3 regions of the Oceanobacillus alkalisoli genome follow, and region 2 is predicted to be linked to each of the others. Evidence: predicted binding sites of a transcription regulator. Region 2 holds the regulator's gene; each other region holds the start of a gene.
The links. Region 2 encodes Rex, which represses fermentation and respiration genes when NADH is low (regulators of the CRP and FNR family bind a similar motif). Its sites were predicted from a motif close to TTGTGAAATATTTCACAA; they were not measured.
Positions count from the first base shown of each region.

Region 1 (10,508 bases), on a different contig from region 2:
ACACAACTCAGGTTCCGAAGCCTGAACCGTCCTAATCTTACATGGCACGCACACTTACTATCCTCCTAATTCTAAAAGAAACCCTAGCATTAGCACGAAATGAAATTACTATTGATTTTTAGTCTTTCAGTTACGTTTCAACAACAATATCGCGACGGCAGTTTTTTCCTTCAATAAGACATGTGTAGGCTCCCTCCGACATCAGCTTAATGGTATGGAAATCAAGGTATTCATGCACTTCAGGGAAAAGGCTTCAAGAGATTCTTTTAAAAAATATGTGGAAGATTTGTTTGTAGAGTTGATCATGCTTCGTGCAGGGTTGTATTTGGGGATTTTCTTTAATAAGTACTGGCATAGCTGCCATCGCTTTACATCCTTTTAAAGGCTTGGTGTGTGAGCTAGGAAGTGTTTTGTGTTTGGTAGAAAGTTAATTTAAAACAATACCACCTTGTGTGAAAGCTGCTAAGCTATTTTTAGTGAATAATGGGAATGGTTAAAAGGAATTGCAAATAATCTAGCGGAAGAGATCTAATAATTTGTAGTATAATCCACAACTTCCCGAAATGCAAGTCCGAAATCTAAATAGTCTTTCATCTTACTTGCAGAATAAATAGTCTTATGCAGATCTGCTGCAGATGCATCTCTTATTTTGTTTTGTATTTATATTGTCTTGTATTGTTTAATTAAAGGGGGCGGATGGTGGTCCAGATAATGGCCCGCATGGCGGTTCGGGTAGTGGTCCATATCGTGGTTCATAGGATGGCTCCTAGGGTCGTTTGTTCGTTTACTTTTAACGAGTTGCTCCAGCTACCTGACACTTCAACAATATTCGAGAAGTGCCTAGCATGTTTGATGAATTAAAATCGTTCTTCTCAGCTGCTTTACTGATTGGTAAAAAAATATTAACAATCTTCATTATTGCTATTATAAGATTCACGTGCTATCCTTTAACTAATTCAGACTAATTATATAGGATTAATAAACTATATAATTAGAACAATTTTTTGAGGAGGAGAGCATCATGAATACTGTTCCATTAATTGTCACTACAGAATGGTTAGCTGAAAGACTGGATGATCCTAATTTAAGATTGTTAGATGCTACAACATTTTTAAAACAACCGGAAAATGGCGGTTATTATGATGTTTGGTCAGGTAAAGATGCATATGAAAAAGGCCATATTCCTGGTGCTGTTTACGCTGATCTACTTGAAGAGCTTTCCGATCCCGATTCAACATTCAAATTCACAGTTCCACCAAGGGAATTGTTTGTGGAAAAAATTAGCGATCTGGGCGTTGGTGATGGTACGTATGTTGTCGTATATGATCAGGGATTTGCAACAGTTGGAGCACCAATCATCGCTTCAGACTGGGCATCACGTCTCGCTTGGCAATTGAATTACGAAGGCTTTGACAATGTTGCAGTTCTTGATGGAGGATTTCCGAAATGGCAGGAAGAGGGGCGTCCGGTAACGACTGAGCCTGGAACCTATCCGAAGGCGACATTTACCGGGAAACGTCGGCCAGAACTGTTAGCAACAAAAGAAGACGTAAAAAATGCTATCAACGATGAGAATGTTATTCTTATTAATAGCTTAACAGAAGCTGATTTTAACGGAGAAACAGATACCTACACACGAAGCGGACATATTCCTAGCAGTGTAAATGTATTTTTCGGCAATTTCTCGAATCCTAACACGAAGGAACTTTATGATGATGAAGCATTACGAGAAGTCTTTGAAAAGGTGGGAGCGCTCGATCCAAATAAGAAGGTGATAACCTACTGCGGCAGCGGGATTGCTGCAACTTGGAATGCACTCCTCTTAAACAAATTGGGTCAACATAATGTCGCAATGTATGATGGCTCTATGACTGAATGGACAGCAGATTCATCGTTACCATTAGATAAAGCGGAGAAATAGGGTTTCTTTTGAAATTGGATTTAGACTAACGGATAGAGAGCCATAAGTGAGAATGTGCATTATGTCATTTAATCTTATGGCTTTTAAATTTTAGTGTTTGGAACTTGGACAATATTGATGTCACGCTTACTATGAAAAAAGTGGTAACTCACCAGCGAATTGATGAGTACCACTCTATTATCATATTTAAATCATTTACCATGTCCAACCATAGGCTTTAACATCAACTGTTTCTACTTTGTCAGCAATTTCCTGAGGTAAATCAGGGTAGGATAAATCAAATCCAGCTTCACTTCCAGGATTTAGCCCAACGTCAACACTACCTTTTAAAACTCCTAGCAATGATCCATCTTCTGCAAAAAGTGCCGCAGCTATTCTGATATCATCTTGTAATTCTTCTGTAGTGTTCGTCACTACACCGGTCACTGTATAAGGCTGTGAATACTCATCAGCACCAGTAGTACCATTTACACCGGATACTTCCATTAGATTAGGGCTGTTACTTGTCTCATCAAAAGAAAAATTGTAAGTAGTCTCTTTATACTCGGATGCATCCGTTGCCGTATCCAAAATTGTTGATTCACTTATATAAGCCTGTTCACCAGGCTCTACAACGCTCGGAACCGAGTAAATCATTGAGGCAGTTCCTAGAATGCCATCTTCTGTATCTTTAAAGTTCATCTGTGTTTCACCAATTTCAATCGGAACATCTCCTGTATTCTCAAAAACAGCAGAAGAATGAACCCAGATTGTGCCGATTGAATTCTCCCATGCTCCACCTGTTGAGTTTACGATTTCTAATTTTGGTTCTGCTTCTTGTTCTTGCGTTTGCTCATCATCTTGTTCTTCAGCTGCACTTGCCTCCGCTTCATCCGCAGTCGAATCATTTGTGTCGCCTGCGTGTCCACTTCCACCACAAGCAACTAGAAACAGCGCAAAAGAAATAATGAGAAAGAAAAGAATGCTAGATTTGAATTTCATAGTCATTTTGAATCACTACCTCCGATATAGTACTATTTCATTACATCGTAGCACATGAGGGTAATTATATCTAGTTATCTACTTAATTCCTATATATTACTTAGTGCACCGTTCATTTATTCCCAAAAAATAACGAGAGTAGTGCTAACTTTTAAGTGAAGTCATAATTGACTTTTTGGCTTTTTAATCTCTAACTATGAAACCTTTCAAATTCCGACTTAAATGCTCTTTTTCGGGAGTGTACCTTTTTATAATGCTCTATTATCCGCTCTCTTGCATTTAAATCCCCATTGGACTCCAAGGTTTCCCCCAAGGAGGCGATAAGTGCGGCTGCCTTATAATAGCTCTTACGGTAGCCTCCCCCAACAATAGCATCTGTCCTTCGTTCTATTATTTTTGTTAACCATTGAATATATTTTTCATATTGTTCAGCTGATAAATCAATTTTTTCTTTCCAAGTTAAAAACTGATTTTCAAGCAATTTGGAATCTGTATATCCTAATCTGTGTGCTAAACTATTGATAAGCTGTTGCCCAGCTTTTGTAATTTCTGACCTCTTATTTAACATTAAAATAAAAAGTGGCACAGCTATCCCTATGAAACTGTTCGTCCATCCTAATGCAGTTGTATCCTTTTTACAATGTTCATAGATAACATCAAATTCAGCATTAATAAAATCAATAACCTTTTTTTGTTCCTTTGAAAGGTTATTTGTTAATAACTGTCGATTTATCCGATTAAAATAATCCGTTTTTTGTTCGGGCAATGTTTTTGCGTGTTTTGCCGCTTTATTTGCTACTTCAAATCCATCTTCATTAAGTTGAAATAATCGGAAATAGTTACTTAAAGATGAATCCGAATAAAAGGCAGCCACATAGCATGTTTCTACAATATTATGATGTTCTAAACTATTTGCAGCTACAGCAGTCAAATCTGCAATCCTAGCTCGAATAATCAAGTTTTCAGGCAATTGGTGTAGTGCTTCAAGCCCGAGTTTTTCACACTCTATCATTTGATTTCGATTCACTAGATACTCACACGCATATTTATAAAGTATGGGATGGTTTCTCGATACGTCCTTAGCTGTTTCACATAGTCTGCGAATTCCTCCTTGATACATACATGCTTCGATTAATAGTTTCCCTGCCAAGTCTCCATTTTTATTCCCTAAAAAGACAATCCAGTCCTCCATAAATAAGTCTAGGTTCGGAAGTGCCTCTGGACCTACAGTAAATATTTCTTCCATACTTAGATTATTCGACAATTTCCATGTAAAATAATTAAATATTGCGGCAGGTCTCTTTTCTCTTTCCATAGCCTGATATTTTGCATAGATTGCATGTTGAGCAATATGATGTAAATCTAATTCTATGATATTCTCTTCTACAAGATCCTCCAATTCAAGTTCTTCCCACTCTTCTGTATCTCCATCATTTATTTGAAACACCATCATACAAAGCATTTCATAGAATTTAGAAGCTTGTATGTAATCTTTTTGATATAACAATTCCTCTGTTAGCTGGAAAGCCCTTAACAAATCATCTCCAATTCTAAACTCATCGAAATAATCGTATTTAAAATCTCTATCCCAATAGCTTTCACCATACACTTCATAGCTAGTGCATTCAAAATAAACTTTTCCACTCTCTATATCCTCACAGAGTGCTTCTATCCATTCCAAATCAGCGGTAATCAAATGTTGATCCGATTGATTCATTATAGGACTTAAAAATGCATTTCTTTTATCTTCCTTCGTGACTCTAGCTAGATTGAATATCCAATTGTCTTTTTCGGAGTCTGACATGCTCGTTAATTTTTTATTAATAATTTCCATAAACTCTTTATAATTCATTATTTATCACCTCGCGTTTTAATTTAATTGGGTGTGGAAAAGTGGTCAGACGTTTACCAATTTATTCACTCCTCTTCCAATCGTGGTAAAGCATTCAGCAAGTCTCTATGTAATTTATAAATTTGTCGAAGTCAATGATTAGTTGTATCGGAATTTTTTTAATATCTTGTGTTACTTTTTGAATTTTTGCTCCCGTTTGCAAATTTTCGGTTGACTTATAACCTAGTAAAAGACAATGATAAATGGTAACATTATACCATATTGTATTTTAATTTTACATGAAAGGGGGAAATCCATTGAGTCAGGATAAATTAAACCAAAAGGCTCTAGATGAAATTATCGAAAATTTCAAGGATTTTTTCAAGAAAGAAATAGCTCAAAATCATGTTAATAATACAGTGAAATTAGTTAGATTAAAGGCATTCAATCTGAATCCATTCCTTGATAAATATAAAGCAAGATTTTTAACCGGGCAGGATGATGCCAAGAGTATTGCAAAAGCGTTAGTATATGCTAGAACTCTCGGACCTTCAATTAATACTATATTTGGAAACCAGTTGCAAAAATATTGTAGTCAAATATTGAAAGGCTTTGGTTCTACTACACAAGGTATTGATATTGAATTTATTGATATGGTAGACGGAAGAAAAAAATACTGCCAAATTAAAGCCGGGCCAAATACAATAAACAGGGATGACGTCACTACCATTAAAAATCACTTTGACAGTGTGAGAAACTTAGCCCGAACAAATAATCTCGATATTGGCTTAAATGATTTAATAGTGGGAGTATTTTATGGTACACCTGATCAATTAAGTAACCATTATAAAAATATAGATAAGGACTACCCCGTTATCATAGGTAAAGACTTTTGGCATCGACTAACTGGACACGCTAACTTTTATGATGTGCTGGGTGAGGTAATGGGGGAAATAGCTTTAGAATATGATGGTACAGAACTTTTAGAAGAAGTCATTGGACAATTAGCTAAAGAAATAGAAACAGCTCTTCAAAGTCAAAAAAATGTATCAGAAGAAAACCAAAAGCAACTTAATAAAGAATCGAAAGGAAAAATAAGAGAATTACGAGAAAAATATGAAGTAAAATAAATGAGGATGCGATTAATTGCATCCTCACTTTTCTAATTAAATTGATTTAAAGTGTTGATAATTGATAATCCGATTGCTTTCGCCATGTTAACAGGAACAGCATTTCCTATTTGTTTATAGGCATTATTTATAGAACAATCAAACTCCCAACTATCAGGGAAGCTTTGTATCCTTGCATATTCCCTAACGGTGAAAGGTCGGGTTTCATCTGGGTGACATCTTTCCGTTTGTTTTTGGGCAGGTGAGGTAGTTAAAGTCAATGATGGTTCATCCCAAGATAACCTCCGAGCCATGCCTGTTCTCCCACCACCAGAGTAATAGCTTTTTCCCATATAATCTTTCGCTATTTCTTCAGGAAGATCTCTCCAATATCCTCCTGGAGGTACAAGATCAAGAACTTTCTTTTTAGATTCGGGATAATTTGCTCCATCAGATGCGGGGACATCTTTAAGTACATCCTTTAAAGTTAGTTCATAACCATAAGGTTTAGGGAACTTAAAATTTATATCGATATAATTATTTATTAAATCATTTCTAACACCAACAATAACAATTCTTTCCCTTTTTTGAGCTACATCATAATCTAATGCCTTAAGAACTTTCCATTTCACTTTGTAACCGATACTGGAAAAAACATTTAGCATTGTTTCTAGCGTTCTCCCATGATCATGATTGACAAGGCCCCTAACATTCTCAGCTAAAAACATTTTAGGTTTTAATTGATCTAAGATCTTACCAAAGTGATAAAATAATGTACCTCGGGCATCCTGCAAACCTTCTTTTTTGCCAGCATAACTAAATGCTTGGCAAGGATATCCCCCAGATAAGAGATCCAATTCGCCTACCGCAATTTCATCAATATAGTTTTCTATGCCGACCTCCGTTACTTTCTCAATATCTTCTTCAATTACATTCCAATGAGGTTTGTTTTTTCTTAAGGTATTACAAGCATGCTTGTCAAATTCAATATTTCCAATAGACTCAAAACCAGCTTGTTCTAGACCAAGTGCCAGACCACCAGCGCCAGCGAATAATTCTAATACCTTATATTCCTTTTTAGGTTTTATTCCTCTTACCTCAACAAAATTATTATCATCTGTTTCTTTCACTATTTTTTGCGAGGTCTTTTTATTATCCTCTATCTCTTCTAGATCAAAGCCAAAGCTCATTTGTTCGGAGATTTCATCAAGCTCTACATCAAGGGTTTCACATAACTTTATAACATTAGATTTGATAGGACTGTAGTTAGGGGAAAGTATCATGGATAATTGATTTTTACTTACTCCTAACTGTTCAGCTAATTCTGTTTGTGTTTGTATTCCGCGTTTTTCCATATGAGCTCTTACTCTTTCTTTACTTAATGTATACAACTCTACCCTTCCCTTCATAAGTTAAATATAAATTTAACTATTGCACAGGTTATTATATTATGAATAGACATTGATAGTCAACAAATTAAAATCATATCTTTTTACTGTATCATACTATTATATTAGATTCGAGAAGTGACGGTCACGTGAATTAGCCTGTACCTATCAAAACTCATTTCACCTATTCACCCGCCTCCCCAATCAAAATACCCGCTCTCTCCAACTCCCGACAAACCTCCTCAATCTTTTCCAAAGAATCTGCCTCCAATGTATGCAAATGCAATCCATTCGTAAGAGATGACAAATGCGCAACATTCGGCACCCGCAAATTCTGATAGAAGAGATCAACTTCCTTTCGATTACTCACGCGAATCGAAGCCGTAATATCCCCATAAACCGGATGATCCACACTCACATCCCTCACCGTCACCCCATGGTCGACCATAATATACAATTCCGCTAACGTCTGTTCCGGTGTATGATTCACAACAATTGTCTTTCGTACCATATTATCTTCCGCTTGATCACTTATATAAATATAACCTTGACTCGTTGCGACAACTGGTTCATTTTTTGCTTTTAAAATCGACACATCTTGCACAATCACTTGTCTTGATACATTCGATTTTTCCGCAAATACAGAAGCGGTAATTGGCTCTTTTGACTTTTTGAGCTCCCTTATAATCAGCTTCTGACGCTCACTGGATGACATTTTTTCTTTACCTTGCATGTGCTTTATCCCCTTATTTGTATAGATTTTTATAATAAGTGCTTGATATTATATTAATTTTATGTAAATATAGATGTCATGACACCCACCCTAGATTATCTCATCCAGCTTATTTTTATGCAATACATGTGAAGTAATTAACAATCAAACTCTTAATAAATATGAAAATGGAGCGTACATACAATGAATCAAATCAAACTACGAAAAATGTTAGAAGACTTTTTTCTAGAAGATATTGGAGATAAGGACCTGACAAGTCATGCGATCTTCCCAGCGAAGCAAAATGGAAGCGGTATTTTTATAGCGAAGGAATCTGGAGTTATTGCAGGCCTAGACATTATTCAACAAGCTTATCATTTACTAGATTCAAAGTTAGAAGTCTCTCTTTACTATACGGACGGAGACTATGTGCAAAGGGGCGAGAAAATTGCGGAAGTCCGCGGTTCAGTTCGGAATATCTTAACTGGGGAACGGGTTATTTTAAATCTACTCCAGCGCATGAGTGGGATTGCGACCTTGACGAATCAATGTGTAGGAACGTTGAATGACTCTTCCATTCAAATTTGTGATACAAGAAAAACGACACCGGGCTTACGTATGTTCGAGAAATATGCAGTGACGGTCGGTGGTGGTAAGAATCATCGGAACGGATTATATGATGGTGTAATGATTAAAGATAACCATATTTCCTATGCAGGGTCGATTACAAAAGCTGTCGAAAAAGCCCGAGAAGCACTTGGACATATGGTGAAGATTGAAGTCGAAACAGAAAGTAAAGCAGGGGTAATCGAAGCTGTGGAAGCAAAAGCTGATGTGATCATGTTTGATAACCGGACTCCGGAAGAAGTGAAGGAATTTGCGAAGCTCGTGCCGCCCCCGATTATCACGGAAGCGTCTGGTGGAATCAACCTTGAAACCCTAGCAACATATGCAGGAACAGGTGTGCACTATATTTCACTAGGTGCGTTAACCCACTCGGTGAAAGCATTGGATATTAGTTTGCTTGTAAAAGAAGAACAGGAAAATAACTAAGGTTCCGGCAAGGAGATGCAAGATGAGAAACGTTTGGAAACTGTCGATAATCTTACTTAGCTTCACATTATTAGTCGCATGTGGAAGCGAAACAAATTCTGAACCAGCCGATGGGCAAAATACGCAGCTTTCAACAACAATCAAAGGCGGACGAACTGGTGGTGCTTGGGCGGTGTTTACGGAAGGGATTGCGGAGTCGATTCGCCGGGAGAATGGTGGATCATTTATAACGGTCGAGCCTGGAAGCATTATTGAGAATCCATTAATGGTTGGAACAGGAAAAGTTCCCTATGGCCTGTCCTATTCGATGACAGCTTATGCTGCTTATAGAGGACTAGAACCGTACAACCAAGCCTTTAAAGATATCCGTGCCGTCAGTGTCGTTGTCCCCGCAAACTATTATCAGCTTTTTACTAGAGAAGAGCTTGGGGTCACCTCGATTGCGGACTTATTAGAAAGTAATGATCCACTCCGCATATCAGTGAACCAACAAGGTTCAGCAGGCGAAGTTATTACCCGGGAAATTTTAAAATTTTATGGGGTGAGCTATGAAGAGATCATTTCTGAAGGTGGTTCAGTTGATTTCCTCTCTGGTTCGATGGCTTTTGAACTCATGGCTGACGGTAGGCTTGATGCTGCGGGGAATGCTGAATCCGCTCCTTCCAGTAACATTATCGAAGCAGCAACTACGACAAATTTGAATATGATTTCCTTTGAAAAAGAAGTGATCCAGACTATTGCCAAAAACCTAGGAATGGAGCCGAACATCATTCCAGCTGGAACCTATGATTTTCTCGCAGAAGACGTTCATACGGTGAGCACACCGGCAATTCTCATGGTTCATAAAGATGTCTCTGATGAAGAAGTCTATGCTGTCACAAATAGTATTTATAATAATTTGAATTATTTAGATACCGTTCATGAAGAATTTAAAGCATTAACGAAAAGAAATATGAGCAATGTTGGAGAACTCCCCCTGCATCCGGGAGCGGAGAAGTTTTTTAAAGAAAAAGGGCTGCTTGAAAAATAATCCAAAGGTGGACGGAGCTTAGCCTCCGATAAAGGAGTTTGTTCAATGGTGAACCTAAAAACACGTATAACCGGCTGGTTCGGGTATGGGTACCGTCGCCAGCTGTCATCCTATCATTTACATATCTTTAGACTGCTTGCTTGTATTCTAGCAGTCTATCAAATCTGGTCGGTCATTTGGGGGAAATTAGATCCGCTGAATCAAATGGCATTGCATTTATCCGGTATTCTTGCAATCGCCTTTTTGCTGTATGGTTATTCCAGGAAAGCCCACGCAGGTAAAACAACGGAAAATCCGACTTGGATCGATTATACAGCGGTACTCCTCGTCATTCTAGCTGGCATTTATTTTTCGCTGCATGCGGAGCGCATAGCGATAAGAATTCCAATTATGGACCCGCTCACGACTCTCGATTTATTTTTCGGGCTTGTGTTTATCTTGTTAGCAATTGAAGCCGCACGCCGCACGATGGGTTTTCCAATT
Region 1 is NZ_JAKNRA010000003.1:70,776-81,283, forward strand. Features, by position in the region: gene L3V42_RS06300 (sulfurtransferase) at 1,022-1,921, shown strand; gene L3V42_RS06305 (FxLYD domain-containing protein) at 2,117-2,908, opposite strand; gene L3V42_RS06310 (hypothetical protein) at 3,093-4,736, opposite strand; gene L3V42_RS06315 (PmeII family type II restriction endonuclease) at 5,051-5,863, shown strand; gene dcm (DNA (cytosine-5-)-methyltransferase) at 5,896-7,233, opposite strand; gene L3V42_RS06325 (transcription repressor NadR) at 7,415-7,963, opposite strand; gene nadC (carboxylating nicotinate-nucleotide diphosphorylase) at 8,147-8,995, shown strand; gene L3V42_RS06335 (TAXI family TRAP transporter solute-binding subunit) at 9,018-10,025, shown strand; gene L3V42_RS06340 (TRAP transporter permease) at 10,071-10,508, shown strand, end outside.
Region 1: a site for Rex is predicted at 8,090-8,107, ahead of nadC (carboxylating nicotinate-nucleotide diphosphorylase). Genes of this name have one in related genera too.

Region 2 (10,508 bases):
GCAAACGTGGAATGGAAAGATATTGATGCGATTGCAGTTACAGAAGGGCCTGGTCTTGTAGGAGCTTTGCTCGTTGGTGTGAATGCTGCGAAAGCACTCGCTTTTGCGAAAAAGAAGCCTTTAGTCGGTGTTCAACATATTGCAGGACATATTTATGCTAATCGATTTGAGCAGGAATTTACATTTCCATTGCTTGCTTTAATCGTGTCTGGTGGCCATACCGAACTTGTGTTAATGAAAGAACATGGCGAATTTGAATTGCTCGGTGAGACGCTCGATGACGCCGCTGGTGAGGCTTACGATAAGGTTGCAAGAATGTTAGAATTGCCATATCCCGGAGGCCCTGAGGTAGATCGTTTAGCTGCACTTGGTAAGGAAACAATTGATTTTCCGCGGGCTTGGCTCGATGAAGGCAGTTATGATTTTAGTTTCAGTGGATTAAAATCTGCAGTTATCAATAAAATCCACAATGCGAAACAGCGTGGAGAAACGTTAAAAAAAGAGGACATTGCAGCAAGCTTTCAAGCAAGTGTAATTGAAGTGTTAACAACAAAAACATTACGAGCTGCTAAGGAGAAAAACGTGAAGCAAGTAATTGTTGCGGGCGGAGTTGCAGCAAATCGAGGTTTGCGTACGGAAATGCAAGTCCAGTTTGACGAAGCTGGAATTCCATTACTGATCCCTCCTCTAAATTTATGTACAGATAACGCTGCGATGATAGCTGCTGCTGGAACCATTGCTTTTGAACAAGGAAAACGGGATGGTCTTGATTTGAACGCAAACCCCTCCCTCGAACTCATTTAAGAACAAAGGTGGAAGCGTCCTTGCAGGTTAAGCAAGCGCTTGTCTTCGCAACGCTTCGGACTGTGATTACTCACCCCGCCGAAGAGCGTTTATACTAGCACATCCAGTAGTCGCAGCCACGTCCAAACTGTGTCTGTCAGGATAGAAGGTTGCTCCATATGTGATCGAACTTTCACTCTTTTCTTTGATATAAAGAAAACTAAGAAGATGATCGTGAGTCGATGCCCGCTTTCACTACTTGGGTATAAGAGGGGATAAGCCTTCTTTATCGATTGGACTGGAGTAAGTTTGAAAGTACAGTATCCCTTCTATAATCTTCTATGTTGCGAGAAAGAAATCCCCAGTAGTTGTGGAGTTTATTCACAACTTATGCACAGTCTTGTGGATACAATATCGAATCCTTCTTATACCACTGTTCATGATGTGAATAAAAATGGGATAAAAACTCCCGAAAACTGTGGATAATGTGGGTAGAATTGTTAATGACCATTATAGCGGGCTTTTTTCAATAAATAGCTTGTGGATAATGATTAGAAAAGTTAGATTTCAGAAAAAGAAGTATGGTGATGCAGCAATGACAAAAAAACAGTCCTATTATGTGCAAACCGATTTATTAATCTTAATCGTTTTATTTTTCGTGACCAGTCTTGTAGCTATTTATAATGCGGCACAGTTTGAGCAATATGAAAATGATAATTTTGTCTTTAAACAGATTGTTTGGTTTTCTGTAGGGCTATTATTTGCTGCGTCGGTGCAATTCTTGGACATGGAACAATTGTATAAAGGCAGTGTATATATTTATGCTGCTGGTATTTTATCGTTAATTATATTATATGTCAGTCCATCGTCAATTGCCTACTCCGTGAATGGGGCGAAGAGCTGGTTTAACAATATTGTTCCCGGCGTATCGATCCAGCCGGCAGAGTTCGTTAAGTTGACGACGATATTATATTTATCAGTTATTATCAGTAAGCATAAACAAAAGTTTGAAGAGAGTACGTTAAAGTCAGATACGATGCTCTTGTTGAAAATGGTAGGAATTACGATGCTTCCAGTCGGCTTGATTATGCTGCAGCCTGACTTTGGTACAGCGATGGTTTATTTGTTTATCCTTGGGATGATGATTATTTTTGCAGGAATCAGCTGGAAGATCATTCTTAGTTTAGTAGGGGTTGTCGGTACTTTTTTAGGGGCTGTACTTATTTTTATTGTCCAATTTCCCGCACTTGCTAAATTGGTAGTTGGACCGAGCAGACATTATCAAATCGACCGTATTCTAACATGGTTTGATCCGACACAATCGACCGATTCAGCTAATTGGCATTTTGACCGAGCTTACATGGGACTTGGTTCCGGACAGTTAACTGGGAAAGGTCTTGGCGGAGTCGAGGTGTATTACCCGGAAGCCCAGACGGATTTTATATTCTCAGTAGTTGGGGAGACTTTCGGATTTATTGGTGGATCTTTAGTGATTCTGCTGTACTTTCTGTTAATTTATAAGCTTGTATCGTTAGGGTTAAGCATGGATAAATTTGTTCCATTTGCTTCGTATTTCTGTTTTGGCTTCTTGAGTTTGATACTTGTACACGTGTTTCAAAACATCGGTATGACGATCGGAGTGATGCCGGTGACAGGAATCCCATTACCGCTCATCAGTTACGGGGGGAGTTCGGTGATGGCGACGATGCTCGGGGTCGGAGTTATTTATCGGATAGCTGTGGAATATACAATTCAGAATGATTATTTGTTTAAATAAAAAATGAGCACTCTGCTAAGAGGGTGCTCATTTTTATTTTAGTGGATAAATATAATGGTGTAAATGATGGAGCTTGAAAGGGGGTTATTTCAATCTGTTGCTAAAGCTTTCTGTAGCATGAGCTATGATGATGTGTGCTTGACCGTATTGGTCCATCGCTTGTTTGAAATTACTGAAGAATATTGATAACTTTTTCATTTATACTCCTCCTTTATCTTTACCTATAGTAAGCGTAATAGATAAGGCAATTCAACTCAATCCGAGTGAAATCGATAACATCTCTTAAGAAAACGTGAATATTCTGAATGGAAGCCTTGACATCTTTATTTATCGTATCTTATCGTCTGTTTCCTTCGTTTATAATAAAAAACGAGGAAAAGTTAGGTCCAACTTCTCCCCGTTTTATTTTCGATAGAGACAATCCGATTTCTCCTATTTTCCTCGCTTTGAATTCTGTGTTGTTATAGGAAATGACGAATTCTTCATCAAGCGCTGGAATATGTCGAAGCTCATGGATAAGAAATCCATTTAATGTATCAAAATCATGATTGGTAAACCGATGGCAAGCATTTCATCCAATTGATACAAGCCGATTGTCCTTTTAACCAAGTATTCATTTGTTCCGATTTCCTTGAACTCTTTGTTTATGTCTGGATGTTCCTTTAATAGAATATCTTCACTGGAAATTTCGCCGACAATCTCTTCCTCAATCGTTACTAAGCCTTCTGTTCCGCCATTTTCATCAAGAACGATTGCAATATGGGTGTTTTGCTTTTTCATACTGGCAAATAATTCATCAATCTTACGTGTTTCGATGACAAAGTGCGGTTTCCGTATTACACTTTTTTAGGATAAACTTCTTGTGACCGGTTTCTGGTTGTTGTTTTACCTTATTATCGTTTAGCCCGAAGAGTGCAATTTCAGAAGCGGCAAAAAATGCGTTAATGAGTATAAGAACGATAAGTGTTGCGATTGCTATTGTCATCTGGCCAACCTCCAATAAATTGTATTTTTACTCATCCGAATGAATTTCATAATTACCAAAGTCGGCTTTCCATCACCATCTGTAGTTGGGAACGAACCAACTCAACTACAGATGGTGATGGTGAAGCATTAAGTACGTATTATGAAATTCATTAATCCTGTAAATTTGCCCAACTCTCCATTAGTTCTTCTAATTTGTCATTCAGCTCGTTCACTTGTTTCGTTAATTCCAGTGCTTTCTCATGATCTTGGAATACTTCAGGCTTAGTCATTTCTTCTTCAAGGTTTGCAATTTCTAATTCCTTTTCTTCAATGGCAGTTTCAAGCTGTGCGATTTTTCTATCGCGCTTTCGTTTCTCGCTTTGTAGCTGTTTCTCTTCCTGAAAACTGCGACGCCTATTATCGGTGTTTGGCTTATCCTCTTTTTGCTGGGAAAGCCTGATAAATTCTTTTTCTTCTTCTGTTTTTTCAAGATAATAGTCATAATCTCCGAGATAAATCTTGATTCCATCCTTACTCATCTGTGCAACTTGGTCTGTAATCCGATTGATGAAATAACGGTCATGGGAAACGAAAAGAATTGTTCCAGGGTATCCCATGAGTGCTGCTTCCAGTACTTCTTTACTGTCGATATCCAAATGGTTTGTCGGTTCGTCTAGAATAAGCAGATTAGCTTTCTGCATCATTAGTTTCGCAAGGGCGAGTCTCGCTTTTTCTCCGCCACTTAACGTATTTACCGGCTTTAAGACATCATCTCCACTAAACAAAAAGTTACCCAGCACTGTTCTGATATCTTTTTCCATTACGAGCGGATATTCATCCCAAAGTTCCTGGAGGATTGTTTTATTCGAGGAAAGATCTGCCTGCTCTTGGTCGTAATAGCCAACTTTCACATTTGTCCCAAGCTCAAAGATTCCCTTTGTTGCCTGGAGTTTCCCAATAAGTATTTTAAGTAAACTCGTTTTGCCAACCCCGTTTGGCCCGATAAGAACGACCCGCTCCCCGCGTGTGATTCTTAGATTCGCCTGTTTAAAGGTATACTCTTCCTCGTCCGGATAACGGAGGGCGAGGTCTTCAATCTTCAAGACATCATTCCCGCTTCTCCTTTCTATATCAAAAGAAAAGGACATGGATGCCTCGTCTCCGAGCGGCCTGTCCATCCGTTCCATTCGCTCAAGCTGTTTCCGTCTGCTCTGAGCTCGTTTCGTCGTCGAAGCGCGGGCGATATTACGCTGGACGAAATCTTCCATCCGTTTAATTTCTGTTTGTTGTTTCTCGAACTCTTTCCGTTCCCGTTCATAATCAGCTGCTTTTTGTTCAAGAAATTTACTATATGTCCCGTGGTATTTCTTCGTCTGATGTCTTGAAATCTCATAGACTAGTGTTACAGTCTTGTCCAAAAAGTAACGGTCGTGGGAAACAATGACAATAGCCCCTGGATAGCTGTTTAAGTAAGATTCGAGCCAACCTAATGTTTCGATATCCAAATGGTTTGTCGGCTCGTCAAGAAGCAGAAGCTGTGGCTTTTGCAGGAGCAGCTTCCCAAGTGCAAGCCTTGTTTTCTGCCCGCCACTCAATTCACTGATCATCGTATTGTAATCATAATCTTGGAAATTGAGTCCATGCAATACCGCTTTAATCTCTGCTTCATACGTATAACCGCCGCCAGTTTCAAAGGCGTGCTGCAACCGATCATATTCTGTCAGTAAGTTTTGGTAATCAGCTTCCGAGAGTAAGTCGGTGGTTTGCAACTGCTCTTCTATATGACGTAATTTTCCTTCTTGTTTTTTTAAATCGTCAAATACCGTGACAAGTTCATTCCAGATTGTTTTACCGGATTGCAGTTCCATATGTTGGGAAAGGTATCCAATCGTCAGCTCTTTCGGCTTAATCAGCTCACCCGTGTCATAGGAGAGATCTCCAGCCATTATTTTTAATAAGGTAGATTTACCTGCCCCGTTTCTCCCGACAATCGCTATTCGATCGAGATCTTTTACCTCAAGTTTTACATTTGATAAAATGGTTTCCGAACCAAAAGATTTCGAAAGTCCATTCATTTGCATTAAAATCATACATTCACCCCATTATATGTATTGTAACGTAAATATCGACAGAAGGAAATTACTTGTGAAAATCATCACGACATTTTGTCCATTTTCTGTTAGAATAGACCATACAACTACTAAATAATTCGTATATCATGAAATGAGGAGCAGATATGAAACAAAATAAAATACCACAAGCAACAGCAAAGCGGCTTCCGTTGTATTATCGTTATTTAAACACTTTAAATCAACAAGGGAAGAACCGGGTTTCGTCAAAGGATCTCTCTGAAGCGATTAAAGTTGACTCTGCCACGATTCGTCGTGACTTTTCATACTTTGGTGCATTAGGGAAGAAAGGTTATGGCTATAATGTCGAATATTTGCTTGGTTTTTTCCGCAGTACGCTTGACCAGCATGAAATGACAGAGGTAGCTTTAATCGGTGTCGGTAATCTAGGTACCGCTTTTTTAAATTATAACTTTACAAAAAATAATAATATCCAAATAAAAATGGCCTTTGACAGTGATGAAAACAAGATAGGCCAAATTGTAGGTGGCGTTCCGGTTTATGCGATTGGTGAAATGATGGAGAGAATCGAGGGGATCTCCGTTGCAATTCTTACCGTCCCTGTATCAGAAGCAGATGCGATTACAGAGAAATTAGTGAAAGCAGGGATTGAAGGTATCTTGAACTTCACACCTGTTCGGATTACGGTGCCAGATAATGTACGCGTTCATCATATTGACTTAGCCGTTGAACTGCAGGCACTTGTTTATTTCTTGAAGCATTATCCACTCGAGTCAAACTAGGATATATACATAGAGAAACAGGAAATTGAAGAGAAACTGGAGAAAAATGTAGGGGTGTGGAAGACGTGTCGAATCGTAAATTATTGGCAGGAGTGCTGGTTATCTTCTCCTGTCTGTTTTTGGCGGCTTGCTCGGATGATTCAGAGAATGAGGAAACGGCAGAGCAAAACGTAGAAGCAACGGAAGATGTATTCTATTCTGTCTTGGAGTCTAATGTGAAGGCTTTGATGGAAAAAGACTTGGACGGTTATATGGAGACAATCCACCCGTATTCACCAGCTTATGACTCAACGGAAGAGACGATTCAAGAATTCTTTGAGTTCTCTCTCGATATCGAGCTGAACGATCTGGAAGTGAAAGAACAGTCAGATGACAGGGCAGTCGTTGCTTACGCGCAGCGCACCGTCGATAAGGACGGGAGCGAATTCGAGAACAATGAAACGATAGGGGAGCATGTTCTTCAGTTGGATGATGGAAAATGGAAGATTTATGAATCGGAAATTATCGAGGTTAATCCACTTCCTGCAGAAAGGGAAGCAATCGAAATAACTGGGGATTATGCAAATGAAATTACCAGTCTTCCAACACCATTTGAGGAAGAAGAATGGCTGCTTGCAAGCTACGAAGAAGGGGAAGGCGAAACAACAGCTGAATATATCCCAGTTGATGAAAACTTAGGAAATTACAGTGCAATCATCACTTATGATTACTATGAGAATGGTAACGAAATTAGTGGGCTTGCGAATTTCATCAGTGTACTGGAGTTAAGTTTAGAAGATATGACAACAGGTGAATTTGAATTTGAACGTTTCGGTGCAACGGAGAGCGAAGTGATGTATCAATTCCGTGTGGACGGAGATGCGACGGAGCCGAACCAAGAAGAAATTGGACGTATATTCGTTAAGGAAAATGATTTATATGTCGTACGTTATACGGTGATGGAAGAGTCGATTGAAGACGTTGATGAAATCATTGAGATGTTACAGGAAATACAATAGGAAAAAATGGAAGATGACTTTTGATATGAAGTCATCTTCCATTTCTTTATATGCAACTAAATAAAATAGTCTGCAGTTGTTCGAGCTGATCTAACATTTTTTGGATTTCCTCCGGTGTTAAGTTGTACTGCTTATAAACAACATAAGAATTCATCCCCGCGTGGACGATAATCGGAACAATAATCCGTTTTGTTTTTACATAAAGGAAAGCAAATACAAGTCCCATAGCGGTATACATAAGAAGATGGGAAAAATCTACATGAAAAGCAGCAAAGACAAGCGCTGATAGTATAGCGGCGAAAAAGAAGTTCATCCGCTTATAGAGGCTCCCGAAGATAATCTTTCTAAAAATTATCTCCTCAAGGATTGGCGCAATAATTGCTGGTACCAAAATAAAGAGTACATTTGTCCGGGCATATTCCATGATTCCCATTGTATTCTCCGATCCTGCTGGGATGCCGAGAATAAAGACTTCAATCATAGCGGCGATGCCTTGAGCAAAGAAAGCTAGAAACACCCCAAGGATCGACCAAAGAATCACAGAAGAAGCAGGGGAAGCATCTCGATGTGCCGGTTTCTGCATGTCTGGTCTCATCAGCCATAACGTAACGAGCATTCCAGCAGTAAAACTGAAGATCGTCCAATAAATCATATATTGTGAATAACTTTCAGGAAAATATAATTCAATATACAATGCCACCGGAAGCGCAGAAAACTGCATAATCAAATACGTAACAATCACATACCAATATCTCTTCGGCAAAACAAAACGACTCCTTTTATCATAAATTCACACAAACGTATTTTAACACAAATCGGGGCGGGGGGTCAGAGTATTGGTCCCACTTTTATCCCGGTGTAACCGTCCGTAAAATTCCCACCGAATGAAGTTTCACTTTATCTTATCTATACCCAATTATATGTATAAGTCTCCAATAATATCTATTTCCAACTCCTTTTCCAGATCAGAATTAAAAAATAGTAAAAAGACAGATACATTGCTTGCATTTTTTTAACTTATTACTTATTATATTAATTGTGATTAGCACTCGCTGCGGTTGAGTGCTAACAAAAAATAGACTTTAGAATCAAGGAGGAGTTCTAGATGATTAAACCATTAGGAGATCGTGTTGTTATCGAACTTGTAGAGCAAGAAGAAACAACAGCAAGCGGGATTGTACTTCCAGACTCTGCACAGGAAAAGCCACAAGAAGGTAATGTAGTAGCGGTAGGTTCTGGCCGTGTAACAGACAGTGGTGAAAAGATTGCTCTTGAAGTGTCTGAAGGAGACCGCATTATTTTCTCTAAGTTTGCTGGAACAGAAGTGAAATACGGCGGGAAAGAATATTTGATTCTACGAGAAAGCGATATTCTAGCTGTTATTTCATAATTTAAATTACCTATACTTAAGATACTTAAACATACATTTATAATTAAAACTAGGGAGGAATTGTAACCATGGCAAAAGATATTAAATTCAGTGAAGATGCACGCCGCGCATTAGCTCGTGGAGTAAATACATTAGCAGATGCAGTAAAAGTTACACTTGGACCAAAAGGACGTAACGTTGTACTGGATAAGAAATTCGGCGCACCATTAATTACAAACGACGGTGTAACAATCGCAAAAGAAATCGAATTGGAAGATCAATTCGAGAACATGGGGGCACAGCTCGTATCTGAAGTTGCTTCCAAAACAAATGATGTAGCAGGCGACGGTACAACAACAGCTACACTTCTTGCACAAGCAATGATCCGTGAAGGACTGAAAAACGTAACTTCTGGTGCGAACCCAGTAGGTATTCGCCGCGGAATTGAAAAAGCAGTTCAAGCCGCAGTAGAAGAATTACAAAATGTTTCTAAATCTGTAGAGAACAAAGAATCCATTGCACAAGTTGCAGCAATCTCTGCTAACGACGATGAAGTAGGCGAGTTAATTGCTGAAGCGATGGAGCGTGTTGGGAAAGACGGCGTTATTACAATCGAAGAGTCAAGAGGATTCAACACAGAGCTTGACGTTGTAGAAGGTATGCAATTTGACCGTGGATATGCTTCCCCGTACATGGTAACAGACCAAGATAAAATGGAGGCAGTTCTTGAAGATCCATACATTCTAATTACAGATAAGAAAATCAGCAACATCCAAGAAGTACTACCAGTTCTTGAGCAAGTTGTTCAGCAAGGCAAGCCATTACTTCTTATCGCTGAAGACGTTGAAGGTGAAGCACTTGCAACATTAGTTGTGAACAAGCTTCGCGGAACGTTTAACGCAGTTGCAGTTAAAGCACCAGGATTCGGTGACCGTCGTAAAGCAATGCTTGAAGACATCGGTACGTTAACTGGCGGGGAAGTAATTACAGAAGATCTAGGACTTGATCTGAAGAGCACTACAATCGAACAGCTTGGACGTGCTGCTAAGGTTGTTGTAACAAAAGAAAACACAACAATCGTTGAAGGTTCTGGCAGCCCAGACCAAATCGCAGGCCGTGTAGCACAAATCCGTGCACAAGTAGAAGAAACTACTTCTGAATTCGATAAAGAAAAATTACAAGAGCGTCTAGCGAAACTTGCAGGCGGTGTTGCAGTAATTAAAGTAGGAGCTGCAACGGAAACGGAATTGAAAGAGCGTAAACTTCGTATTGAAGACGCACTAAACTCTACACGCGCAGCAGTAGAAGAAGGTATTGTTGCCGGTGGAGGTACTGCACTTCTTGAAGTGTACAAGAAAGTAAACGAACTTGCACTTGAAGGCGACGAAGCAACTGGTGTCAGCATCGTACTTCGCGCAATCGAAGAACCAGTTCGTCAAATCGCAGACAACGCAGGTCTTGAAGGCTCCATCGTTGTTGAACGCTTGAAAGGCGAAGAAAAGGGCATCGGCTTCAACGCAGCTACGAACGAGTGGGTAAACATGATCGAAGCTGGTATCGTAGACCCTGCAAAAGTTACACGTTCTGCACTGCAAAACGCAGCATCTGTAGCGGCTATGTTCTTGACTACTGAGGCTGTAGTTGCGGATCAGCCAGAAGAAAATGCACCTGCAATGCCTGACATGGGCGGTATGGGTGGAATGGGCGGCATGATGTAAGTTAAACTCATAAGTGTTGATATAT
Region 2 is NZ_JAKNRA010000028.1:1,056-11,563, reverse strand. Features, by position in the region: gene tsaD (tRNA (adenosine(37)-N6)-threonylcarbamoyltransferase complex transferase subunit TsaD) at 1-804, shown strand, start outside; gene L3V42_RS17685 (FtsW/RodA/SpoVE family cell cycle protein) at 1,379-2,560, shown strand; gene L3V42_RS18610 (hypothetical protein) at 2,898-3,059, opposite strand; gene L3V42_RS17680 (hypothetical protein) at 3,089-3,340, opposite strand; gene L3V42_RS17675 (CNNM domain-containing protein) at 3,363-3,545, opposite strand; gene L3V42_RS17670 (hypothetical protein) at 3,539-3,700, shown strand; gene L3V42_RS17665 (ABC-F family ATP-binding cassette domain-containing protein) at 3,697-5,616, opposite strand; gene L3V42_RS17660 (redox-sensing transcriptional repressor Rex) at 5,763-6,398, shown strand; gene L3V42_RS17655 (hypothetical protein) at 6,464-7,396, shown strand; gene L3V42_RS17650 (CPBP family intramembrane glutamic endopeptidase) at 7,443-8,159, opposite strand; gene groES (co-chaperone GroES) at 8,502-8,786, shown strand; gene groL (chaperonin GroEL) at 8,855-10,483, shown strand.

Region 3 (10,508 bases), on a different contig from region 2:
TGGTATTTATGTCAATCGCCAACGATATAAATGTAGGGAATGTAATGAAACATTTTTTGAAAATCTGCCAGATATGGATGTCAATCGTTCTGTTACTAATAGGCTAATTTATTGGATTAAAGAAGCAAGCCTTGAAAAGATGTTTACCAGTGTTGCAGAAGAGATTGGTGTTGATGAGAAAACTGTACGAAACATCTTTAATGACTACGTTGATGAGCTTGAAGCTCAAACTGATTTTAGAACTCCTAAATGGCTTAGTATTGATGAAGTCCATTTGCTTAAAAACTATCGTTGTGTCATCACTGATGTTGAAAACAAGTCAGTAATTGACATCTTACGGAAACGTAATAAGGATACTGTTATCAGTTACCTTTCAAAGCTCCAAGACATTGAAAAATTGAACTTGTAGCAATGGATATGTGGAATCCATATAAGAATGCTGTTAACACAGTGATACCACATGCCAAAATCGTTATTGATAAATTCCATGTCGTTAAATTAGCCAATGAATCCTTAGAGAAAATCCGAAAAGCTAACCGTCAAAATGTGTCAGCAAAAGAACGCAGACAACTTATGAGAGATCGTTATGTGCTTCTTACAAGGAGTAAAGACTTAATAGACTTTGATGACCAGATAAAGCTACAAATATGGACTCAAAACTTTCCACTGCTTGGGCAGGCTTATGAACTTAAAGAGAAATTCTTTGACATCTATGAAGCCGAATCAATCAACAATGCTTATAAACTCTATCAAAATTGGCTTTCAAATGTATCTAAAGAATTAATGACTTATTTTGAAGATCTGATTAAGGCTATGAATAATTGGGAAGAAGAAATATTCAATTACTTCGATTTTCCTATTACAAACGCTTATACGGAGTCCCTAAATCGTTTAATTAAGACAATGAACCATGTTGGTCGTGGTTACTCTTTTGAAGCCCTTAGAGCAAAAATTTTGTTTACTCAAGGCTATCGTAAAGTTAAAAAGAAAAAGAAATTTAAAGAAGTTGAAGTTACTTTCGGAAAAATGTTACCAGACCAATTCCCAAATTGGTCACAAACTGGTTATGAATGGGTGTATGAAGAAATTTATGGTGCTGATTTTTCCACACTGATTAAAGCTATGGAAGAGGGTACTTTTTAACCCTCTTTCCACACTATTTTCCGATTACCCTTTATTTTTTCCCTATCGATAAATAAACGACGAGAACTAAAATTAAAATCATTCCGACAACCTGCCAAGCCCCAAATGGCAGGTTCAGCCAAATGATACTGCTTACTACGTCAGTTAAAGGTTCCACCGTCCCAAGCAAAGTTGTTTCCTTCGCCTCTAAATACTCCAAACTCTTAATAAACATCCAAAAAGCGAGGGTTGTTCCGAAGATTATTGTAAAAGCTAAAACAATTACAGTTACAAATGACGAATCCTGTACATCAACTTTCCATACAGGATGGACAAAATTCATACAAACTCCCGCAATCAACATCGCCCATCCTACAACGGTTACCGAGGAATAAAGATCGAGTAATTTACGAGCATAAAGTGTGTAGAAGGCAATCCACACCCATTACAATAATCCAATTAAACTCGAAACGTTAGCAGGAATTACTCACTTAAGCAAAGCGGAAACGATTCGGGTTTTTAAAAGACATGTTGGACGAACACCCTTCAACTATATTCTCGATTATCGGTTGGAGCGCAGCATTAATTTACTGATTGGAACGAGAAGCACGATAACAGAAATTGCACTAGAATGCGGCTTTTCCAATGTGAGTTATTTCATTGAAAAGTTTAAAGAAGCATTCCATATGACACCTCGAAAATATAGATAAGAAAAAAGGTCAAGGTAAATCAATCAAACCTTGACCTCATAGGCTGGGTGAGTTGCCAACTCTGTTTCTTCCTCTCCTTGTCTTAACAAGCGTAATCCATTCAAGATGACAAGTATCGTGGAGCCTTCATGAAATAACACAGCGAGTGGCAAATTCAATAAACCAAATAGGTTCCATATAACTAAGGCGAGAATCACCCCAACGGAAAATGTGACGTTTAAAGCAATAATTCGATTTAATCTGTGACTCAACTTAAAGCTATAAAAAAGTTTGGCTAAGTTGTTTTTCACAATAACAACATCAGAAGATTCCATTGCAACAGATGAACCGCTCCCCATCGCAATTCCGATATCCGCATTCGCAAGTGCAGGTGCATCATTGATTCCGTCACCGATCATTCCAACAACCTTCCCTGCTTGCTGGCTTTCATGGATGTACTTAATTTTATCTTCCGGCAAGCATGAAGCAGCATATTCGGTCGCACCAACTTCTTTTGCAACTTTTTTTGCAACCGTTTCGTTATCACCTGTTAGAAGCGCAACACGAATTCCATCATTTTGAAATCCTGCCACCGCGTCAGCCGATTCTTTCCGTACCCGGTCTGCAAGCGAGAAATAACCAACGATTTTGTTATCTTTTCCTACAAAAATATTCGTATTTCCGTCAACTGCCTTCTTTCGGTACTCATGAACATCCTCATAATGATCAAATGCAGAAGGTTTTCCGATTTGAATGGCACCTTTTTTCATTCCCGAACCAGCTACCTCTTCCACCGGTTCACTCCGATTAACTTGATCCAAATTCAAATCCTTAAATGTATCTACAACCGCCTTTGCAATTGGGTGACTGGACTGCTGCTCCATGTATACGACTTCTCTTAATACATCCTCATCTGCTGCGTATTCTACAACTTCGAAGTCACCATGTGTGAGTGTACCAGTCTTATCACTATAAAGCACATCCATTGTACTGAGTGCTTCCATTGCCGCCCCACCTTTGAACAACACACCATTCCTTGCCCCGTTGCTGATTGCACTGAGCGTTGCCGGTGTAGCGGATGCGACAAGTGCACATGGACTTGCCACTGTCAGCATAACCATCCCACGATAAAATGCTTCTTGAAAGCTGAAATCAGTAAATGTATAAAGAATGAAAACAAAAATCGGAACTCCTACCAACACACTGATCACATATTTCGTTTCAATCCGGTCGATAAATTTCGATACTTTGGACGGGCGGTTTTGTGCTTCTTCAACCATCCGAATAATATTGGAAAAAATAGTCTCATCACTTGATTTGTTTACCTTTAGATAAAAAGCATTTCCTTCATTAACGGTTCCTGCAAATACTTCGTGCCCTTTTTCTTTACGGACAGGTACAGACTCTCCGGTTAATGCAGCTTCGTTTACCATTGTCTGCCGGTCCGTGAGTCCATCAATTGGGATTAAGTCTCCTTTTGATACAACGACTATGTCCCCCACCTTTAAATCTTCTGTAGGTATCTCGACAACTGTACCATTATCTTTTATAACTTGTGCAATTGAGGGAATGTGGGACATGAGCTCAGAAATGGCGTTAGTGGATTTAGCCGACGCATAATCTTCAAGTGCTTCCGCTCCAGCGAAAATGAGCAGCAAAATCGCTCCTTCTGATTCATACTGAATGGTAACCGCACCAAGCGCAGCCAAGATCATAAGTAAGTCAACATTAGGAGACTTCGATTGAACGGTATCCACTATTGCATTCTTCGCAGCAAAAAAGCCTAAAAAGAAAATGGCTGCATAAAATGAAAGACGGCTTGCCATTTCAACAAAAGGCATGAGAATAAATCCGAGAATGATAAAAAATATACCAATAAGCAGAAACTGGCCTGGACGGCTTTTGACTAGATAGTTGAACATGTTACGCATCCTTTCTAAAAGAAAATTTAACCGCTTAAACTACATAAATTATTAATTTATAATTATTATAAATTAATAATACCATTAGAAAGGATTTACATCAACAAAAAAAGCAGCCTATAGCATAAGATGCGGTACATTTTATCCCGGTGTAACCGTCCGTAACCCCCCCACTGATTGAAGTTTCACTTTATCACATTATCTTTTAAAAAACTTTTTCTAATTTACTCACTTCCTTTTTTACTTCACGAGGCAAATCGAGGAATGGCTGAATATCCTGTACGTATTCTAAAATCCCCACGTATTCCCCATTTTCATCAAATACACCTTTATACGTGATATGGATAACGTTCCCTTCTTTTTTGAACCACATCGTTTCCGAGGTGCGTTTTTTTGTTTTCAGATCACGGATCAGTTGCATAACCTTCTTCAGACTTTTCGGTGGATGGCAATTTGCGACATTCCGCCCAATCGAGCTTGGGGTTCGCACAAACATCATATCAGCCGCTTCTACTTTTTCATTGAAATATTTGAATATATCGTTCTTATCAACGAATGTTATTTCTAACGGCAAGTTGTTCAAAATAATATCCGCTTCCTTCATCGTTAAATATCCGCCGACGAACGGCAAAACGGCAAATGTCTCTCGCTTCGTTCCAATTCCAGTTCACTATTTCCCTTTCCTTGTTGCATAAGCCACACCCGTTCAGATTGCCACTCTTCTTGCGGGTAATAAGACAATAACCGAATACATTACTTTCCGTTGCAATTTGCAACCAATCCTTCTCTGTGAAGACGGTCTTCATTAGCGACAATAGAAATGCCTCTTCGTCAAACAGCATCTCTTTCATTTTCTGCTCAAAAAGACGATATGACTTTACTATATAGAAAAATTCTATTTCGGGGAGTTGCTCCATCATTCGTTTTGTCCCCTTGTATAACGTACGGATCCGGTCATCATTCCCCCACATGATCCGGCAAGGTGATTGCCATTTTTTAATTCCTGTACAATTAATTGGATGGTTGTCATGTCTACATCTTGAATCTGCCGTGCAAGGCATGTTTCGATGATTTCTGATGACTCTCCCCTCTGCAAACGAAGCAATATAGCTTTTAATCCATCTATTAGTTCCTTATTAATCGGAGCGTTAACCATTTCCTCACCATCCTTTAATATTCTCATATCAAGTATAAGCGAGGAAAAGTCATCCGTAGAGGGTTCTTGCAATTGTTCACAAATTGTTTAAGTATGGTCACTTCGATGGGTTACGCATTTTGTTTATACCTTCCTCACAACAGTCACCCTCCGTATAAACAGATAGCTAATTAGATATAATCCAATACCAATTAGGAAGATTGTTACAAAAGTCAGCATGGACACATCAGGTATAAGATTCACAAACGCTTCAATTAACCAGCCTTCAAAAAGACCGTACATAGTTACGACTAGTAATACCCCCAAGGTAATTCTTCCACCTAATAAACCAAAATGGTAAAATATTAATCCGATGATAAATAGTAATGCCATGAGAAAGAACATAACGAATGTATCAATAACTGTTCTTGTTAACCAAGTATCTGAGAGCAGCATAGCAGGATGTCCAAAGATATAATTTGTAATACCGAATAGATTGAGGAGACGTTCGAAAATCAATTGCAATGTATTCCCTGCTACTGCGATGAATAGAGAATAACCGAAGAAGAAGTACATATAGCTCAGAAAAATATTTTTCCGAATCGCACCCATTTTCAACCCGAATGGAATATCCTTCTTAACACTTTGAAAAGCTATAATCGCAACATTCGTATAGGTTGCAAACGGAAACGCCCAAAAAAATTGACTATCTGCTACATCCATTAGGAAATAAGCCATAATACTAGTTGCAACCGTAATTGTAATAAGAATCAACCAAAATATCTTCACTTGATGCTTCATATCTTGTGCATAATAATAAATGAGTCCTTTTACTTGGTTATTCATACGTGTGTGCTCCTTTCTTCTCTGTTAAATAAATCATTAATTCTTGTATAGGTATTCCTTCTGCATCTAACCCGAATTCCTTCGCTTCTTCTATGGAACCATAGGTATAGACAATAGCATTTCCAGCCAGATCTTTTCGTTCGATTACTTCTTTATCCTGTAAAAAATCATCAACCTTTTCTGCTGGTCCAGATACGGCTACCGTTTTCGCCCTTAATACTTCTGAATCCTCTTGCAAAACAACAGATCCTTCCTGCAAAATTATTACTTCTTCAAACATTAAACTCACCTCATCAATTAAATGAGTGGAAAAGATTATTGTTCTTGGATAATCCTCATAATCTTCCAATAATAATTCATAAAAACGTTTCCGAGATGGGGCGTCCATGCCAATATATGGTTCATCGAAAACGGTAATCGGGGCCCTGCTTGCTAAGCCAACCGTAATACCTAAGGCAGACTCCATTCCTTTTGATAAAGCTTTTATCTTTAGACGGGTCGTCAAGTTAAATTCCTTCAATAAATCTTCAGCAAAAGATTGGTCCCAATTCGGATAAAAGTAAGAGAATATCTTTAACACATCTTTGATTTTCAGCTCTTTCGGGAAATTATCGGATTCCTTAATCAAGCAAATTGATTCCATCAATTCCTGCTGATCGAATGAATTTTCACCATTAATTTTTATTTCACCACTGGTTGGCATGATTTGGCCACTGAGAATATTCATGAATGTCGTTTTCCCAGCACCGTTTCTCCCTAGCAGACCGTAAATTTTATTTTCCTCGAGGGTAAAAAATACATGATTTAATGCATACTGTTCACCATACCTCTTACTTAGATTATTCACTTCAATCTTCATTTCCTTCATCCTTCCTTTGTAACATTTCTATAAGCTCCTCATCTGTCATTTGCAGCTTTTTTGCTTCTTCTTTGAGTGGCAGCATGTAATTGTCATAGAAGGTCTGTTTTCTTTTCTTCATCACAATCTCTTTTGCTGTGTCAGTAACAAACATGCCGACCCCTCTCCTTTTTACTAATATTCCTTCTCCTACAAGTTCATTAATCCCTTTTCCAGCAGTAGCAGGATTAATTTGATAAAAGGCAGCAAATTCATTCGTGGATGGCACCCGTGTCCCTGTCTGATAAGTTTCATCCATAATCGAGTCCTCAATCAAATCCTTAATCTGCATGAAAATTGGCTTGCTATCATCTAATTTTTTATTCATTTAAGTTCATCCCTTAGTTGGTTAGTTACTTATGTAATTAACCCTATAACATATTCAGATAAATGTCAATCCTATTTGAATTTGTATTGAAATAAACATGAAAAAACTCGGGATTCTTAGGAAAGAAAACCCGAGTGATTATTGGATTTAGACCAGCTTTTGCAAAATGGTATGATTACAATAGTCGTGGACGTAATACTAGTTTTTAACTTCTTCCTTTGTAAATCGATTTTTTGGTTTCTTTAGACCAAGATGTTCGCGTAGTGTGTCACCTTCGTAATCCAATCGGAATAAACCTCTTTCCTGTAATATTGGAACTACCAATTCCACAAAATCCTCTAAATCCCTTGGTAGTAGCGGGAATTGTATCATAAAGCCATCTGTTGCCTTTTCCTTAAACCATTTTTCCATCTCATCTGCTACTTGTGTTGGTGTACCAATAAATCCATCCCTTTTAGCAGCACCGAAAAATCTTGTGTAGAGATCACCAACCTTGAGATTCTCTTCCTGAATGATTCTTTTCATTTCATTGAATTGGCTTTGAATACTATTTACTCTCGGAAATTCCACTTCTTTTGCTGGCGTATCTAGAGAATATTTAGAGAAATCCACATTTCCCATATATCCAGAAACAAACTTTAAACTTTCATATGGATCGATTAGTTTTTGCAACTCATTATATTTTTCTTGTGCAATTGCTTCCGTTTCTCCTACGATTGGTGATATTCCATGCAGAATGTGAAGCTCCTCTTCCCTTCTCCCAAACTCATTTAATTGTGACTTTAATTTTTGATAAAATTGTTTCGATTCTTCGATAGTATCCCAATGGGTAAAAACAACTTCAGCAGTACGAGCGGCCAGTCTTTGGCCTGGAACGGAAGCACCTGCCTGAATGATGACCGGCTGGCCTTGCTCTGACCTTGCAATATTTAATGGTCCTTTTACCGAAAAATACTCACCACTGTAATGAAGCTCATGAACCTTATTCGGATCATAAAACTCCCCAGTTTCTTTATTATATATAAAAGCATCATCTTCCCAAGAATCCCACAGTCCCTTCACAATATCTACGAACTCCTCAGCTCGCTCATATCGGTGATCATGTTCCCAATGATTTTCTCGACTAAAGTTTAATGCAGTCTGTCCTGTAGCATCAGCAGTTGTGACTACATTCCATGCAGCACGGCCATCACTTATGTGATCAACAGAAGCAAATTGACGTGCAAGGGTATATGGTTCGTTGTATGTTGTCGAAGAGGTAGCTCCGACCCCTATTTTCTCCGTTGCTGATGCTAAAGCCGTTATTAGTACAACTGGATCGAATCGATTCAATATTTGTGGGTGTGACTCGTGATTAATTGCCAGGCTATCTGCAATAAAAGCAATATCGAACTTTCCTTTTTCAGCAATCTGGGCTAACTTTTGCAAGGCCCTCACATCAATATTCGCATTTGGATTTACTGTTGGATGTTGCCAGGAAGCAACATGCATTCCTGTTCCAATTAAATAAGCTGCTAATTTTATTTGTCTTTTAGTCACTTTTCTCTCCCCTTAATTTATTAAACTTAATCTCTAGTTACTTGAATAGGACTCTTTGTAATTACTTAATTCTTCTAAAGAAATAATTGTTGGAAGATAATTTCCTTTGTAAGTTTCCTCAATAAATTTAGCTGTATCATCGGATTGATAAATTTCTACTACTTTTTGAAATGTTTCATTGTCTTTATCCTGTTCTCTTGCCGCAATAACATTTATATAGGGCTTCGCGGTTTCACTTTCATGAATAAGTGCATCTTTTAATGTTAGTCCCGCCTCTAATGAGACTCCGTTATTAATCACCGAACCAGCCGTATCTTCCATTACACGGGGTGTGTTCGCACTATCTACAGGAACAATTTCAATATTTTTTGGATTCTCTTTAATTTTATCTTCTCCGCCATATCCATCAAAGTCATCGACAACAGTTAATAAACCGGCTTCTTGTAATAACAGTAATGCCCTCCCCCAGTTGGGAGCATCATTTGGAACAGCTACCTGTGCTTCATCTGGGATATCATTTATCGTTTGATAAGTACTGGAGTACAAACCAAGCGGAGCAATAATTGTTGTACCAATTGGAACAATATCTGAAGAGGTATTCTCATTAAATGAATCAAGATATGCAACGTGTTGGAATGCATTTATATCGATATCTCCTTCTATCAAGGCCTGATTAGGATCATATGCAGAGGAGAAATTAACAATTTCAATTTCTATTCCTTCTTCCTCCGCTTGTTTTTTTAAATATTCCCACGTCCTAAGTTCGGAATTTCGAATACCGACCTTAACTTTTGATTTTTCTGCTTCTGCACTAGAATTATTTGAACACGCAACTAATAATAGACCAAAGACTAAAAGAATAGGAAAGATCCACTTTTTCATCATCATGCCTCCTGACTAATTTACTGCCTTAATTACATTCTTCTTGCCTTGCGTTCCAATCTATTTCCTATTTCTTGAACTCCCTGGACAATAATCACTAAAATAATAACTGTTACAAGAATTGTGATTGAACTAAAACGCTGGTAGCCATATGTGATTGCTACATCACCTAATCCCCCACCACCAATCGCTCCAGCCATTGCCGTTGCTCCAACTAAACCGATTGTCGCCGTCGTTAAACTTAATATTAAAGAAGAGAAGGCTTCCGGCATTAAAAAGCGATAGATGATTTGAAGTGGTGTCGCCCCCATAGCTTTTGCTGCTTCAATAATCCCTTCATCCACTTCTAATAAAGAATTTTCTACTAATCTTGAAAAATAAGGTCCAATGTGAAGTACAAGCGGAACAATTGCTGCCGTCGTTCCGATTGATGTACCAGCAATCAGCCTTGTAAATGGAATAATAGCCACAAGTAAAATAATAAATGGAATTGAACGAAAAATATTAACAATTGGATTTACAACCGAATAAATCAACCGGTTTTCAAGAATATGACCTTTTCTTGTAACAACTAATAATATTCCTAAGAAAATCCCGATCAATCCTCCGAAAAAGAGTGAGACACTAACCATGTAAAGCGTTTCCCACAAAGCGTTCAATATCAATTCCGCGCTCACTTCCATCTTCAAAAACCTCCTTTACTTTTACGTTTTGCTTCATAATAAATTCAATTGCCCGCTTAATTTCATACTCATCACCAATTAACTCTACAATTAAATTACCAAAAGGAATGCCTTGCAATTCTGTAATATTGCCAAACAAAACATTGATTTCCACAGGATAAACTTTTGCCGTTTTTGAAATGATCGGTTGTCCCGAGTTAATTCCAAAAAATTCAATTTTAAAAATACGACTAAAGTGACTATTTTCTTTCAACAATCGATAGACACTTATGGGAACTTCATCCCGAACAACTGATTTGACGAATTTACGTGTTGTATCCGTCTTCGGATGGGCAAAAATATCATAGACATTTCCTGATTCAATAATTTGGCCATCTTCCATGACAGCAACTCGATTGCAAATTTGTTTAATCACTTCCATCTCATGTGTAATAATTAATATTGTGATTTTATATTCTTCATTT
Region 3 is NZ_JAKNRA010000008.1:23,323-33,830, forward strand. Features, by position in the region: partial or broken gene L3V42_RS18645 (hypothetical protein) at 1-31, shown strand, start outside; gene L3V42_RS11005 (helix-turn-helix domain-containing protein) at 5-409, shown strand; gene L3V42_RS11010 (transposase) at 418-1,143, shown strand; gene L3V42_RS11015 (EamA family transporter) at 1,175-1,564, opposite strand; gene L3V42_RS18515 (helix-turn-helix transcriptional regulator) at 1,605-1,832, shown strand; gene L3V42_RS11020 (heavy metal translocating P-type ATPase) at 1,856-3,733, opposite strand; gene L3V42_RS11025 (PAS domain-containing protein) at 3,939-4,337, opposite strand; gene L3V42_RS11030 (hypothetical protein) at 4,282-4,653, opposite strand; gene L3V42_RS11035 (DUF438 domain-containing protein) at 4,650-4,889, opposite strand; gene L3V42_RS11040 (hypothetical protein) at 5,013-5,714, opposite strand; gene L3V42_RS11045 (ABC transporter ATP-binding protein) at 5,707-6,573, opposite strand; gene L3V42_RS11050 (GntR family transcriptional regulator) at 6,563-6,940, opposite strand; gene L3V42_RS11055 (LLM class flavin-dependent oxidoreductase) at 7,139-8,479, opposite strand; gene L3V42_RS11060 (MetQ/NlpA family ABC transporter substrate-binding protein) at 8,513-9,361, opposite strand; gene L3V42_RS11065 (methionine ABC transporter permease) at 9,394-10,044, opposite strand; gene L3V42_RS11070 (methionine ABC transporter ATP-binding protein) at 9,986-10,508, opposite strand, start outside.
Region 3: a site for Rex is predicted at 4,954-4,971, ahead of L3V42_RS11035 (DUF438 domain-containing protein). Genes of this name have one in related genera too.